4 regions of the Hymenobacter sp. AT01-02 genome follow, and region 1 is predicted to be linked to each of the others. Evidence: riboswitches for the same ligand, from Rfam matches in the RefSeq annotation. Region 1 holds a riboswitch; each other region holds the start of a gene.
The links. A riboswitch is a leader RNA that binds a small molecule or an ion and turns the genes downstream of it on or off. The one in region 1 is predicted to bind S-adenosylmethionine.
Positions count from the first base shown of each region.

Region 2: it holds a riboswitch for S-adenosylmethionine, as region 1 does, so the genes downstream of both, VI25_RS11590 (O-acetylhomoserine aminocarboxypropyltransferase/cysteine synthase family protein) here and VI25_RS28320 (amino acid permease) in region 1, are expected to answer to the same signal.
Region 3: it holds a riboswitch for S-adenosylmethionine, as region 1 does, so the genes downstream of both, VI25_RS03985 (RimK family alpha-L-glutamate ligase) here and VI25_RS28320 (amino acid permease) in region 1, are expected to answer to the same signal.
Region 4: it holds a riboswitch for S-adenosylmethionine, as region 1 does, so the genes downstream of both, metH (methionine synthase) here and VI25_RS28320 (amino acid permease) in region 1, are expected to answer to the same signal.

Region 1 is NZ_JZIR02000014.1:230,326-233,514, forward strand. Features, by position in the region: partial or broken gene VI25_RS28315 (APC family permease) at 31-591, opposite strand; gene VI25_RS28320 (amino acid permease) at 489-1,316, opposite strand; SAM riboswitch class I at 1,661-1,753, opposite strand; gene VI25_RS05950 (TIGR02117 family protein) at 2,065-2,751, shown strand; gene VI25_RS05955 (EcsC family protein) at 2,839-3,189, opposite strand, start outside.
Region 2 is NZ_JZIR02000028.1:194,616-197,804, forward strand. Features, by position in the region: partial or broken gene VI25_RS11590 (O-acetylhomoserine aminocarboxypropyltransferase/cysteine synthase family protein) at 1-1,156, opposite strand, end outside; SAM riboswitch class I at 1,536-1,649, opposite strand; gene VI25_RS23375 (LysM peptidoglycan-binding domain-containing protein) at 1,998-2,306, opposite strand; gene VI25_RS11600 (lipocalin family protein) at 2,521-2,937, shown strand; gene VI25_RS11605 (hypothetical protein) at 3,185-3,189, shown strand, end outside.
Region 3 is NZ_JZIR02000010.1:81,978-85,166, reverse strand. Features, by position in the region: gene VI25_RS03990 (LLM class flavin-dependent oxidoreductase) at 1-680, opposite strand, end outside; gene VI25_RS03985 (RimK family alpha-L-glutamate ligase) at 677-1,681, opposite strand; SAM riboswitch class I at 2,054-2,145, opposite strand; gene VI25_RS03980 (hypothetical protein) at 2,459-2,848, shown strand; gene VI25_RS03975 (hypothetical protein) at 2,919-3,189, opposite strand, start outside.
Region 4 is NZ_JZIR02000062.1:39,873-43,061, reverse strand. Features, by position in the region: gene VI25_RS17125 (OmpA family protein) at 2-1,135, opposite strand; SAM riboswitch class I at 1,481-1,584, shown strand; partial or broken gene metH (methionine synthase) at 1,655-3,189, shown strand, end outside.

The DNA.
Region 1 (3,189 bases):
GCAGGTCAGAATGCCCAGAATGGGGACGAGCGGCACCAATGGAGTACGGAAGCCGCGAGGAGCGTTGGGCTCCCGTTTGCGCATAATGAGCACGCCCAAGCATACCATTACAAAGGCCAGCAGGGTGCCGATGCTGGTCATCTCCCCTACCACTGAAATAGGCACGAAGCCGGCAAACAAGGCAATGAACAAGCCAAGCAGCAAGTTGGACTGCAAGGGCGTGCGGAACTGCTCGTGGATGCGCGCAAACACAGGCGGTAGCAACCCGTCTTTGGCCATGGAAAAGAACACGCGGCTCTGCCCCAGCAAGTCCACCAGAATCACGGACGTATAGCCGATGATAATAGCCAGAATTACGGCCGAGGACAGCCAGGCGTAGGGCGTTTTTTCAATGGCAATGGCTACTGGCGCGGCGCTGTTCTTGAACTCGGTGTAGTTGGCCAACCCCGTCATGACGTGGCCAAACAGCACGAATAGCACTGTGCAAATCAGCAGGGAGCCGATAATACCAATGGGCATGTTACGCTGGGGGTTCTTGGTTTCCTGGGCCATGGTAGCCACAATATCGAAGCCAATGAATACGAAGAATACAACCCCGGCTCCCCGCAGGATGCCGCTCCACCCAAACTCCCCGAACGTGCCGGTATTCTGCGGAATGTAGGCTGGTAGTTGGCGGGGTCAATGTACTGCCAGCCCAAGGCAATGAACACAAGCACGACGGCCACCTTCAAGGTGACTACTAGCGCATTAAACCACGCCGAGCCTTGGGTACCACGAATGATGATGAGCGTAATAGCTAACACAATAAGCATAGCGGGCACGTTTACAAAGCCATGCACTACGCTACCATCTGCCAGCGTGGAGGTTTCAAATGGCGACGTCACCAGCTGGGGCGGCAAGTGGATACCGTACTTGCCCAGGAACTTCAGCAAGTACTGCGACCAACTGATGGCTACCGTAGCCGCGCCCACGGAATACTCCAGCACCAGGTCCCACCCAATAATCCAGGCAAATAGCTCGCCCATGGTGGCGTAGGCGTAGGTATACGCCGAGCCGCTTACCGGGACCATAGAGGCAAACTCGGCGTAGCACAGGGCCGAAAAAGCGCACCCCACGGCTGCCACCACAAACGAGAGCGTAACGGCCGGGCCCGCATTGTTGGCGGCCGCAATACCCGTGAGCGAGAATAAGCCCGCACCAATAATTACCCCAATACCAATGGCAATAAGGTTGAAGCCATTGAGGCTTCGTTTAAGCGTGTTGGCGCCCGTTTCGGCCGCCTCCTGCCGTAGCAGTTCCAAGGATTTTCTGAGCATGATATAGCGCCAACTCTGGATTGGCTAAGAGTGAGAAATTCAGTTATTTCTAGCCTAGGCGCACAACAGCTCCTAGCGGTTTATACTAGGCCTTTGCAGCGCAGTATGCACGCGTAGCGTTTGCGGCTACGCCGCACCAGGCAATGAAAGAACTGATAAGGAAAAAGCGAAAATCCGCAGCACCAGCAGCTAGCTACGCCGCGCGCCACCAGCATTGCCTTGGGGCTTCAACAGCAACAACATCTTTCCCAACTACACTGCCGCGCGCCGACTGCAATACGGAGAGAAGCAGCAAAAACTACAGGATAGTTGAGGGAGCGGAAGCGAAGCACCACGGTACGTTGTTTTTATATGGTCAGGAATTGGCACCGTTCCGGCAGTTGCGGATGGTTGCCGACGCGTCGTAGAGCCTGTCTCTCAGCGCCTCTGTATAAAAACAATCCTTTGGCTAGAAAGAATTGATGGAACAAAGGTAAGGGCCGCTTCGTGGTCCTGCAAGCAGCTCGGCAACTAGTCGGTCGTGCCCCCGGTTTACCTACCGCAGCTAGCCAAAGGCACTCTTCTCTCAACTCACTATCTAGGCTTAGGGGCGTTGCCGCTCTTTTGGTTTATCGTAGAGCCCGCGAAAGCAGACAGAAAAGTGCGGAGAAAAGTCAAACCGTACGTCAATGGGTTCGTACTTGCGCCTACGTTCTTTCTTGTGGTGGCTGCAAGCATGCAGCAGCCCTCCCACCGTTGCCTCTTTTACATGAACTCAGGAATTCAGAAAGCCCTGAAAGCAACCGGCTACGTGGCCGGTTCTGTGGGCGGCGCCCTCGGCCTCTACCTCACAGCTGCCGCTGTACTGTCGCGCATTACGGTACCCAAAGCCAGCACCGATCCGCGGGAGGACCTCGATATTTACATCTTTTCCAATGGTGTGCACACCGATATTGTGGTACCCATCTGTACACCCTACATTGATTGGAGCGAGACTATTCTGTTAGCTAACACCAAATCCAAGACCCCTGGCATGCGCTACATTGGGTTTGGCTGGGGCGACAAGGGTTTCTACCTCGATACACCCACTTGGGCAGAGCTTAAAGCCAGCACCGCCTTCGTAGCCATGTTTTACTTGGGCACCTCCGCCATGCACACTACCTTCTACCAGGACATGCAGGAGAGCGAGGATTGCATAAAAATCAGTATTAGCCACGTCGACTACCAGAAGCTCATTCGCTACATTCAGGAGAGCTTCCGCTACGACGAACAGGGCCAGCCTATTTATATTCCCGGTCATAGCTACGGCTCCGATGACTCTTTCTACGAGGCCCACCGCACCTACGGCTGGTTCTATACCTGCAATACCTGGGCGAACGATGCGCTTAAGTATTGCGGACAAAAAGCCAGCCTCTGGACTCCCTTCGACACAGGCATCTTCTATCAATACCGTTAAAGCGCTTTTCCTACTACTGTTTACTGCACGAGGTGGTACTGATTATCCGCCCTCTTTTCAGTATTCAGCTAATGCACTTGGCACAAATCAAACTGATGAGTCAGTGTTGAAATAGCGCATGCGGTAGCAGTTCATAGCTGTAGTGCCGAGCTGCTCCAACAGGCGGTAGTTGGCAACGGCTCCCACGGCCGCCCCAATTACGGGTACTAGCTGAGCCATTTTGGCTAAGTCGATGTAGTCCCGGTATTCCTGCTGAAAGGTGCGCCAGTCAAACTCGTTTACATCTTGGGGCAAGGTATGGCGGTAGGTCTCCCAATTGGCTAAGCGCTGATACACCTCATTGCGGGTATGCTGGCTGCTGAAAGCCAGCTGAAAGATGTGCAATAGGTACAGGCGCTCAGTATAGTCTTGCACATCGTGGCCGTAGAGGGCAGCTAC
Region 2 (3,189 bases), on a different contig from region 1:
TGAATGATCAGCGTCTTGGAGTCGCCTACGTTAGCTAAGTGGCTTACCAGCTTCAGGTTGTCGATGAATTGGGTAGCCGTTTCCTTATTGCCTTTGATGGCGAAGGTGAGCACGCCGCCCGCACCCCGGGTTAGGTACTTCTGGGCTAGTGGGTAGTAGCGCTGCTTTGCAGGCCGGGGTAGTTTACGGCTTCCACCTGGGGGTGCTGCTCGAGCCAGGTAGCTACGCGCAAGGTATTTTCTACGGTGCGCTCCACCCGTAGGCTTAGCGTCTCCAGGCCTTGCAGCAACAAGAAGGCATTAAATGGGCTCTGCGAAGGACCAAAGTCACGCAGCCCTTCTACCCGGGCCCGAATGATGAAGGCAATGTTGCCGAAGGGGCCATTCTTACCGAATACATCATTGAACACCAAACCGTGGTATCCTTCAGAAGGCTCCGTAAACTGTGGGAACTTGCCGTTGCCAAAGTCATACTTGCCACCGTCTACGATTACCCCACCTACGCTAGTACCATGGCCGCCAATCCACTTAGTAGCCGATTCTACTACAATGTGCGCGCCGTGCTCCAGTGGGCGGAACAGGTAGCCGCCCGCCCCAAAAGTATTGTCTACCACCAAGGGCAGGTCATATTTATTGGCAATGGCCGCAATGCGCTCGAAGTCGGGCACGCTGAAGCTAGGGTTGCCAATGGTTTCGAGGTAGATAGCCTTGGTTTTGTCATCAATCAGGGCTTCGAACTTCTCGGGCTGGTCGCCGTCGGCGAAGCGTACCTCAATACCCAAGCGTTTAAAAGCTACCTTGAACTGGTTGTAAGTGCCGCCATATAAGTGAGTAGTGCTCACAAAGTTGTCGCCCGCCTGTAGGATGTTGTTCAGTGCGATGAACTGAGCTGCCTGCCCCGAGGATACTGCTAGTGCTGCAACTCCACCTTCCAGCGCGGCAATGCGCTGCTCGAACACATCGGTGGTGGGGTTCATCAAGCGAGTATAGATGTTGCCAAATTCCTTCAGCGCAAACAGATTAGCTCCGTGCTCCGCATTTTTGAACACGTAGCTAGTAGTCTGGTGAATGGGTACCGCCCGGGAGCCAGTTACGGGATCAGGCTGCTGGCCGGCGTGGAGTTGGAGCGTCTCGAAGTGGAAGTTTTGGGTCGACATGGCAATGCTGAGTTTAGAGAGTAGCGGGAAGAAGGAGATTCAAATTTGTAGGGGGAAGGGAGCCGCGTAGAAGAGCAGCAGGGCGCAGTAGAGCCAGCAGAACTAAGTGGAAGCTAGCTGGTTGGCTTGCGCAAAGGCTGTGGCGTGCCGCATAAGGGCACCACCAGCAAAGCCAGGGAAAGAGGAGGAGCTAGGTCGCGAAGACTAGGCGACTAGTAGCAGGCGCTGCAACAGCAGCGCATTCGCATTCGGGCAGTAGCTGAGGCCGCAGTGGCGGTGAAAGCAACGCAAGAACCCATCAGCAAGCCGGAGCGCAGCGTGGCGGCCGGGGCAGATGGGTGAATAAGGGCGAAAGCGAATAGATTTTCCATGGTACTCTGAGTTATATGCCCCTTCGGCGGAAGCCGGGTCGGGCAGGAATTGGCACCTTTCGCGCGGTCGATGGTTGCCAGTGGGTCACGGAGCCTGTTCTCTCGCCACTTCTGTATAAATCCTATGAAAACTTCTCTGCCGCTAGCAGAGGAGTACCGTGTTGGTATTGCAAATGTATGGCAGTGGTTTTGACATATGCAACACTTAGGTGAAAAAAATATTTTCTACTCGTGGCTGCCTCACTATACCACGATTAGGCTATATATGTGCTTGTGCCAGCGTGTTACGTGCCTGTTTGGGCGGCTGTGGAACAGTGCTCCACTAGTTGATAAAGAAAATAGTCGTTGACTTGGCCAGCAGATTATAGCACGGACAACGATTTTTCTACCACCCAGATAGGCGCCAGAGTACAAAAAAAGCCATCCTGCACAGGATGGCTTTTTAGGACATTACTAAGAGAAAGGCTTGCTTACAGCTTCGGCAGCGTAAGTACTTGGCCCACCTCAATGCGGTCAGGATTAGAACCGATAGTTGCTTTGTTGGCATCATAAATCTGGTGCCATTTGGCGGCGTCGCCGTAGTGATTTTTGGCAATCTTAGAAAGCGAGTCGCCACTTACTACGGTATACGTATCGCCAGCGGCTGCGGTGGGGGCAGCAGGCTTGGCCGCGTTACCAGCGTTGCCGAAGAAATCGGTGGCCCCACCAGCGGCGGGTTTTGCAGCAGGTTGAACAGGTTTTTTATCGCCGTCGTTGGAAAGAAAATCAAACAGTCCCATAGTAGTAGGTAATTAAAAGTGAGGGGGAAAGCACCGAGTATCAGGTGGATGATTGGCGCTGTAGGCTTCTTACGCCGGGCTTGCAATTAGGTTGTACGTAGTATAAACTCAACAGTACATACCAGAACATCTTGCAACAACCCGCCGTAAGAAGCGCAAGTTGGGCCCTAGCCCAGCGGTTACATCTGTATTCTCCAACCAACTCCCTACTCCCATGAAAACCCAATTCACTCCCCTCCGCTACCTTGCTAGCCTGCTCGTCCTCATGGCATTGTTCATGGCTTCTTGCGGTAGCAAAGAAGGTAAAGTAGAAGGCGTAAACATGCTGTATGGCACCGAAAGCAAAACCTGGAAAACCGATAAAGAGCTCAGCTCCACCGGTGATAAGGTAAAGCAAACTGATGCGCAGGAAGACGACCGTATTCAGTTCTTTGCCAATGGCCAGTATAATATGACCTCGGTTGCAGGTGCGGTAAACGGCAAATACACGTTCGACCAAGCAGGTAAGAAAATCACTATGACCCCCGACGGTGCCGCTGAAAGCAACACCTTTGATGTCGTAACTCTGACGGATGATAAGCTGACGCTCAAAGCTCCTACCGGTGCTGAACTACGGCTCGAGAAAGAGTAATTAGAGTACTATTTTGGTGCCATAGCGGCCCTTGTAATGAGAAGGCCTTCTGCTACCAGCAGAAGGCCTTTTGTTTTGCTTGTAGTACACCCGTAAAATTCTGCTTTAGCAACGAAAGCATTCTATTCAACTAGTAGAAGCGCGTGTTAGCAAGGCTTATTGGGAGAGGTATAAGGGAAGTAGCTATCAGGTTGTTATATTGCTGAACCGACTTATTGCTATTCATCTACATTATTGCCTGTTACTCATGAA
Region 3 (3,189 bases), on a different contig from region 1:
AGGCCTAGTTTTTCCCGGCGCTGGCTCAGGTCCTGAATGCGGCGGCCAATAGCCTCCGGCTCGTCGCCGTGCATTACGTAGCCGTCGCATTGCGCCGCAATAAGGTTCTTGGCCGCTTCCGACTCGCCGCCGGCGTAAATGAACGGTCGGGGGCGCGACACGGGCTTGGGCTGCAAAATAGAGTCGGTTACTTTGTAGAACTTGCCCTCGAAGGTGAAATGATCTTGCTTCCACAGGTTGTCTACCACGTGCAGCCACTCGGCAGTGCGGGCGTAACGGTCGTCGTGCTGCTCAAAGTGCACGCCGTACTTCTTCGCCTCATCCTGCCACCACGATGATACCACGTTCAGCGACAACCGGCCGCCGCTGATGTGGTCGATGTTGGCGGCTTGCTTGGCCAGCAACGCCGGTGAGTGGAAAGTAGGCCGCACGGCCACCATCAGCTCAATCTTCTTGGTGACGGCTGCCAGGGCTGCCGCCGTGCTCCACGCATCCAGGGAAGGCGCTTCCTCACCCTTGATGTCGTTGAGATTCAACTCCGCAATGAGCGACAGGTCATAGCCCAGGTCTTCACTGCGCTGGGCCAACGTTTTTACGTAGTCCCAATCGGCGCGCATGTTCTCGTCTTCTACGTTGCGCAGCCACCCCCCAAAAACGGGCATCCAATATCCGTATCTCATACAAAAGCAACGTGTTGAGCGGCAGGATGCGAAGCCGCGTTGGTGCGAGCCAGCAGTTCCGTTTCTAGGTAGTCAACGAAGCGCGCGTAGGGGTCAAAACCGACCACGTTCACGGCGTCGGCCACGAAGTTGGAGAGGGCGTTGATGTCATAGAACAGCACGTCGCCGTTACGGTCATCAATCAGGTATTCAATGCCACCCACGTCGATTTTAGCGGCGGCCACAATGCGCTCCACGGCCTCAATTACATCGGCTGGCGGAGTGAAGGCTTCCACCTGAATTCCCTTTTTGGGTGCCTCCGTCAGGCAGAACTCGGCCGATTGCTCCTCCGGAATCTGGCAGATTTCGGCCGGGCACAGGTTAAAGCTTTCCCCAGTGGTATACACTTTCATAGCGTATAGGAACTTGCCGTTGAGCGTTTCTACACGATGAATATTGCCGCCGCGGGGCGTCACGTACTCCTGCACTAGTGCCGTCTGGTCGATGCCCAGGTCGATCTGATTAGCTTCCACGGCCGCCTGTACGCCCTCAATGGTATCGAAGCGGATAATGCCCGCGCCGCTACCACCAATGTTCACTTTCACCACAATGGGGAATTGTAGCTGCTGGGCCGCATCGGCAATGCGCGAAGCGTGGTTTACTACAAACGACTTCGGGTACTTCAGGCCCAGTGAGGCAAACAAGGAAAGCTGCCGGGCCTTGTTGGTTTCGATGCTGGTAGCCACTGACCCATTGATGATGCGCACGCCTAGGCGCTCTAGGTGAGTAGCAAAACCAGCCGTGTGGAAAATGCCCTGCCCATGCCCGCGCAGGTAGGCCGATGAACTCATGCGGTTCACTACCAGCGAGTAGCGGCTTTCCGTTTCCGAAGGATCGTAGAGGTGATGGGCGGCGTCAATTTTCTCGTAGGGCAGGCCCCGGCGGTCTAGCTCGGCAAACAGCGGCTTAAACCACTCGGGGTGCTCATAGTAAATGCCAATAGGCTTCAATTGCTGTGACATGTGCAAGAGAGGAAAGAAATGAAGTAATTCAGACAGGCAAGGTGCGGTATAAGCAACCTCGTTTTGTAAGCGGGCGAGGCAGTACGCCACGCCGCACGGCGGGAAGTGCCGGAGTGCCGCACAGCCCCGGGCGCTACTAGCAGGTGGCTAGCGTGGCCCGCAGGGCAAAGCACAAGTGGCACCCACAAAGCCGATAATATTATCGGCGAGGGCGAAAGAGAAGGCAGGGATGAAAGTGAACTAGCACCAACAACAGGCTGCTACCGGAAGCCAACACGCCGACGAACTGCGCACAAGGCAACAGGACCCACGGAGAGCAGAAGAGGCAAAACGGAGAGCAGCGAAGGTGTTGGCTAAAGCCACGGCTTGTTGTTTTTATATGGTCAGGACTTGGCACCGTTTCAGATACTCTGAGGGTTGCCGGCGTTTCGTAGAGCCTGTCTCTCCACGCCTCTGTATAAAAACAATCCTTTGGTCAGAAAGAATTGATACTGCAAAGGTATAGCAGCATTACCCACAAAGCCAAGAGTTACTAAACGGCTAGCAGACCAAGGCCTTGCCTCACTGAGCAGCCACCTTCTCTACATGCCTCGTGCAGAGCTTGTACACAGACAATTACGATGCGGTATAGGGTGAAGTGTGCAATATATAATCAATTGAATATCAAAAAATTATACAATGCGCTTGTGGTCGAGCTGCTAGCGTATCCGTATACAGTATGGTGCCCCGTCAGAGCGGCATCTCTATTCCTGTTCATTCATCCACGCCTTCTTTTCCATGAAATTCCATCAGCTTTTATTCGCCGCTACCTTCGTACTAAGCGCCGCTACGGCTACGCAAGCCCAAACTACTCCCACCTCTACTCAGTACGGTGGAGCCGTCAACCAGACTCGTGTACCACCCGTGAATCCCGCTAATCCGGTCACTAATCCCGGCACCATCGACCAGCGGACTCCAACTACCGCGTCGCCCACGCAATCAGGTGTGATGGGTACTATTGACCAAAATCCGGCTACGGTGCCCATGCGCACTACCCCTGTAGAAAACGAGCGGAGTATACGCTTGGAAACACCTGCTACTGCTCCTGGTACGCGCCGCACTACCACACCACAGGGGACCTTACGCCGCACCACGCCTGCTACCAATACTACTACGCCTCGACCATAGCACGTAACGCTAACAAACAGAAAAAGGCCCCGTACTGATAGTGCGGGCCTTTTCTGTAGTAAGAAGTAAGTTATTGCGCTTCTTCAAGTTGGCCTCCAGCCCGAAGTAGCGAATCGGCTAGTGCCGTGAGAGAAGCACGCAACTCGCTAGGGGCGCTGGCTGCCGCTTGGGAGGTTTGGCTACCGAGCATGCTGAGCGAAGCGCCAATAGCACGAGCATCCATTCCGGCGGAGCCCATGCTAAGCAAAGACTCCAGGTTGCCTAGTTCGCGGCTGATGTCTTGCAAGGCAGGCTCGCCACTTTGCAGCAATTCTTGCTTCCAGGTTCCGGCATTTTCAATG
Region 4 (3,189 bases), on a different contig from region 1:
GCTACTGCACAATCACTTCCACGCGCCGGTTGCGGGGTCGTTGCTGCACATCTTGGTTGTCGGCTACGGGCTTGGCACTACCGTAGCCACGGGCCGTAAGTCGCACCGAGTCAATACCTTGCTGCACTAAATACTGCCGTACTACGCGGGCCCGCTGCTCCGAGAGGCGGAGATTCAGCGCTGCTTCGCCCACATTATCTGTGTGGCCGGCTATTTCCAGTTTCAGGGCCGGTTGGGCGCGCAAGGTACGCGCCAGGGCGTTGAGCACCGGGCGAGAAGCGGGTAGCAATGTGGCGGTACTTTGGATGAAGTAGAGATTGGGCAGTGTGATGGCAGCACCTTTGTTGAGAGCCGACAGGTCGGGCAGCGGGGTAGCTGTAGTATCTGCGGCCACTACCGGCGGTGCCGAATCCGACGGACGCGTTGGTCTAGTTTCTGCTCTGCGCCGGCGCGCCGTAGCTGGGGTAGTGCTACTAGGTTTTGGGGTAGGCGTACTGGGCTTTGTAGGTGAAGGCGCCGCCGGTACTGCGCCCGCAACGGGCGCACGGGCTACGGTGGGCTTGGGAGGGGCAGCCTCTACCAGCAGCAGCACATTATCGGGCAGATTCTGGTACAAACTAGTAGATGGAATTGGCTGGGGTCCAGTAGTCGTGTTGGGAAGCTGCCACGCTACCAGCGCCCTTGAGTCTCTACCCGCCTGGTAGTACTCTACCCGCAAGGCGTAATATCCGCCGGCATCCATCTGCAACTGAGCTGAAGAAGTAGTAACGGACTGATTGTTCCAAGAGTCTAGTATCTTCTTACCTCCTACCCAAACGCGCATACCATCATCGGTGGCAATTTGGAAGGTGTAGGTACCCGTTGTGGGCGCGTAGATATGGCCTATCCACCGCACCGAAAATGACTCGCCCGGCACGCCCGGACCGGGCGAGACGAAATGGCTTCCATTGGGGCCAACGGTCCAGTTGAAGTCAATGGTTGCATCAGACCGGGTTAGCACTAGCTTTTCAAACTTCATCCCCTGGTAGTACTGCCCCCGCAAACCCGTGCCAGCTTGGTGCTGGGCCAAAGCTAGGTTGCTCAGTAGCAGCCCAGTCACCGCCAGACTTGCTCGATAGAAAGACAGGGTAACCATAGCCAGCAATTGATAATGGGTGGAGCCCAAGTTGCACACTGTATCGTGTTCCGCAAAGTGTATCCGACGAGCACAGAGCTTTAGCTCAACGAACTAAGCTAGTCCATATACATAGGGATTCGGACTCTTTTTATCAAATGAGCCATCACGCTAATACTGTGGCATGTCAGGCCGAGCTTATCGGGGCAACTTACGTGCTGAGGGTGCAACACTACTTCTAGGATTCGAGCGAGATGTCTTGATAAGCTCGACCTGACAGTACATTGGGGTATTGCCCACCCTCTCAACTACTCCCAGGGCCTCCCAAATTGAAATTTGAAGATTCCGGTTGTATCTTCGCTGTGTTACTTATCCAGAAAGACCGAGGGATTGGGCCCGACGACGTCTTGGCAACCTGAAATAAAACAAGGTGCCAACTCCCATTTCGCCCCGGCGGAAGAAGATAAGTACAGGACTCGCCTCTCGGCGGCTCTTTCTGGATAGGCACTTTTTCGCTGCCGATTTACTTGAAGAGCTGCTATGCCGACCGTCACTGACTCCCCGCTCCACGATATTCTTGCCAAACGCGTCCTGATTCTGGATGGCGCTATGGGCACCATGATTCAGCGCCACACGCTGGATGAGGCTGATTTTCGCGGCTCCCGTTTCGCGGACCATCCCAAGCCCTTACGCGGCAACAACGACCTGCTCAGCATCACGCGGCCCGACATCATCAAGGGTATCCATGCCGACTACTTCGCGGCCGGCGCTGATATGGTGGAAACCAACACGTTCAGTGGCACCACCATCGCCCAGGCCGACTACGCCCTGGAGGATATTGTGTACGAGCTCAACTATGAGTCGGCGCGCATTGCCAAGGAAGTAGCCGACGAGTTTACGGCCCAAAACCCCGACAAGCCCCGCTTTGTGGCCGGTGCCATCGGGCCCACCAACCGCACCGCTTCCCTCTCCCCCGATGTGAACCGCCCCGGCTTTCGGGCCGTGACGTTTGATGAGTTGGCCACCGCCTACCACGAGCAGGTGCGCGGCCTCATAGATGGCGGCTCCGACGCCCTGCTCATCGAAACCATCTTCGATACGCTGAACGCCAAAGCGGCGCTGTATGCCGTGCAGAAGTTCTTCGACGAAGGTGGGCGCGTGGTGCCCGTTATGATTTCCGGCACCATTACCGATGCCTCCGGCCGCACCCTCTCGGGGCAGACGGTAGAGGCGTTCTGGAACTCTATTCGCCACTTGCCCCTGCTGAGCGTAGGCCTGAACTGCGCCCTCGGTGCTGATCAGCTACAGGTGTACATCAAGGAGCTGAGCCGCATTGCCGACGTGCACATTTCGGCCTACCCCAACGCGGGTCTACCCAACGCTTTCGGGGGCTACGATGAGTCGGCGGAGGAATTTGCGGGCGTGGTAGAAAACTACCTGAAGGAAGGCCTGGTAACGGTAGTGGGCGGGTGTTGCGGCACCACGCCCCAGCACATCGGCGAGCTGGCCCGCCTGGCCGACAAGTACGAGCCGCGCAAGCTGCCGGAGCTACCCACCGCCACCCGCCTGAGTGGTCTGGAGCCCTTCGGTATCACCGCAGAAAGCCTGTTTGTGAACGTGGGCGAGCGGTGCAACGTAACCGGCAGTCGCGCCTTTGCCCGCCTCATCCGAACCGGTAACTACGAAGCCGCCCTGCAAGTAGCCCGCGACCAAGTGGAAGGCGGCGCCCAGGTCATCGACGTGAACATGGACGAAGGTATGCTCGACTCGGAGCAGGCCATGACCACCTTCCTGAACCTGATTGCCTCGGAGCCCGACATTTCGCGGGTGCCGATTATGATTGACTCCTCGAAGTGGAGCGTGCTAGAAGCCGGCCTCAAGTGCGTGCAGGGCAAAAGCATCGTCAACTCTATTTCCTTGAAAGAAGGCGAGGAAACCTTCAAGGAGCGCGCCCGCACCGTACGCCAGTATGGAGCCGCTGTGGTGGTCATGGCCTTCGATGAAAACGGGCAGGCTGACAACTACGAGAAGCGCATCGAAATTTGCCAGCGCAGCTACGATATTCTGGTGAATGA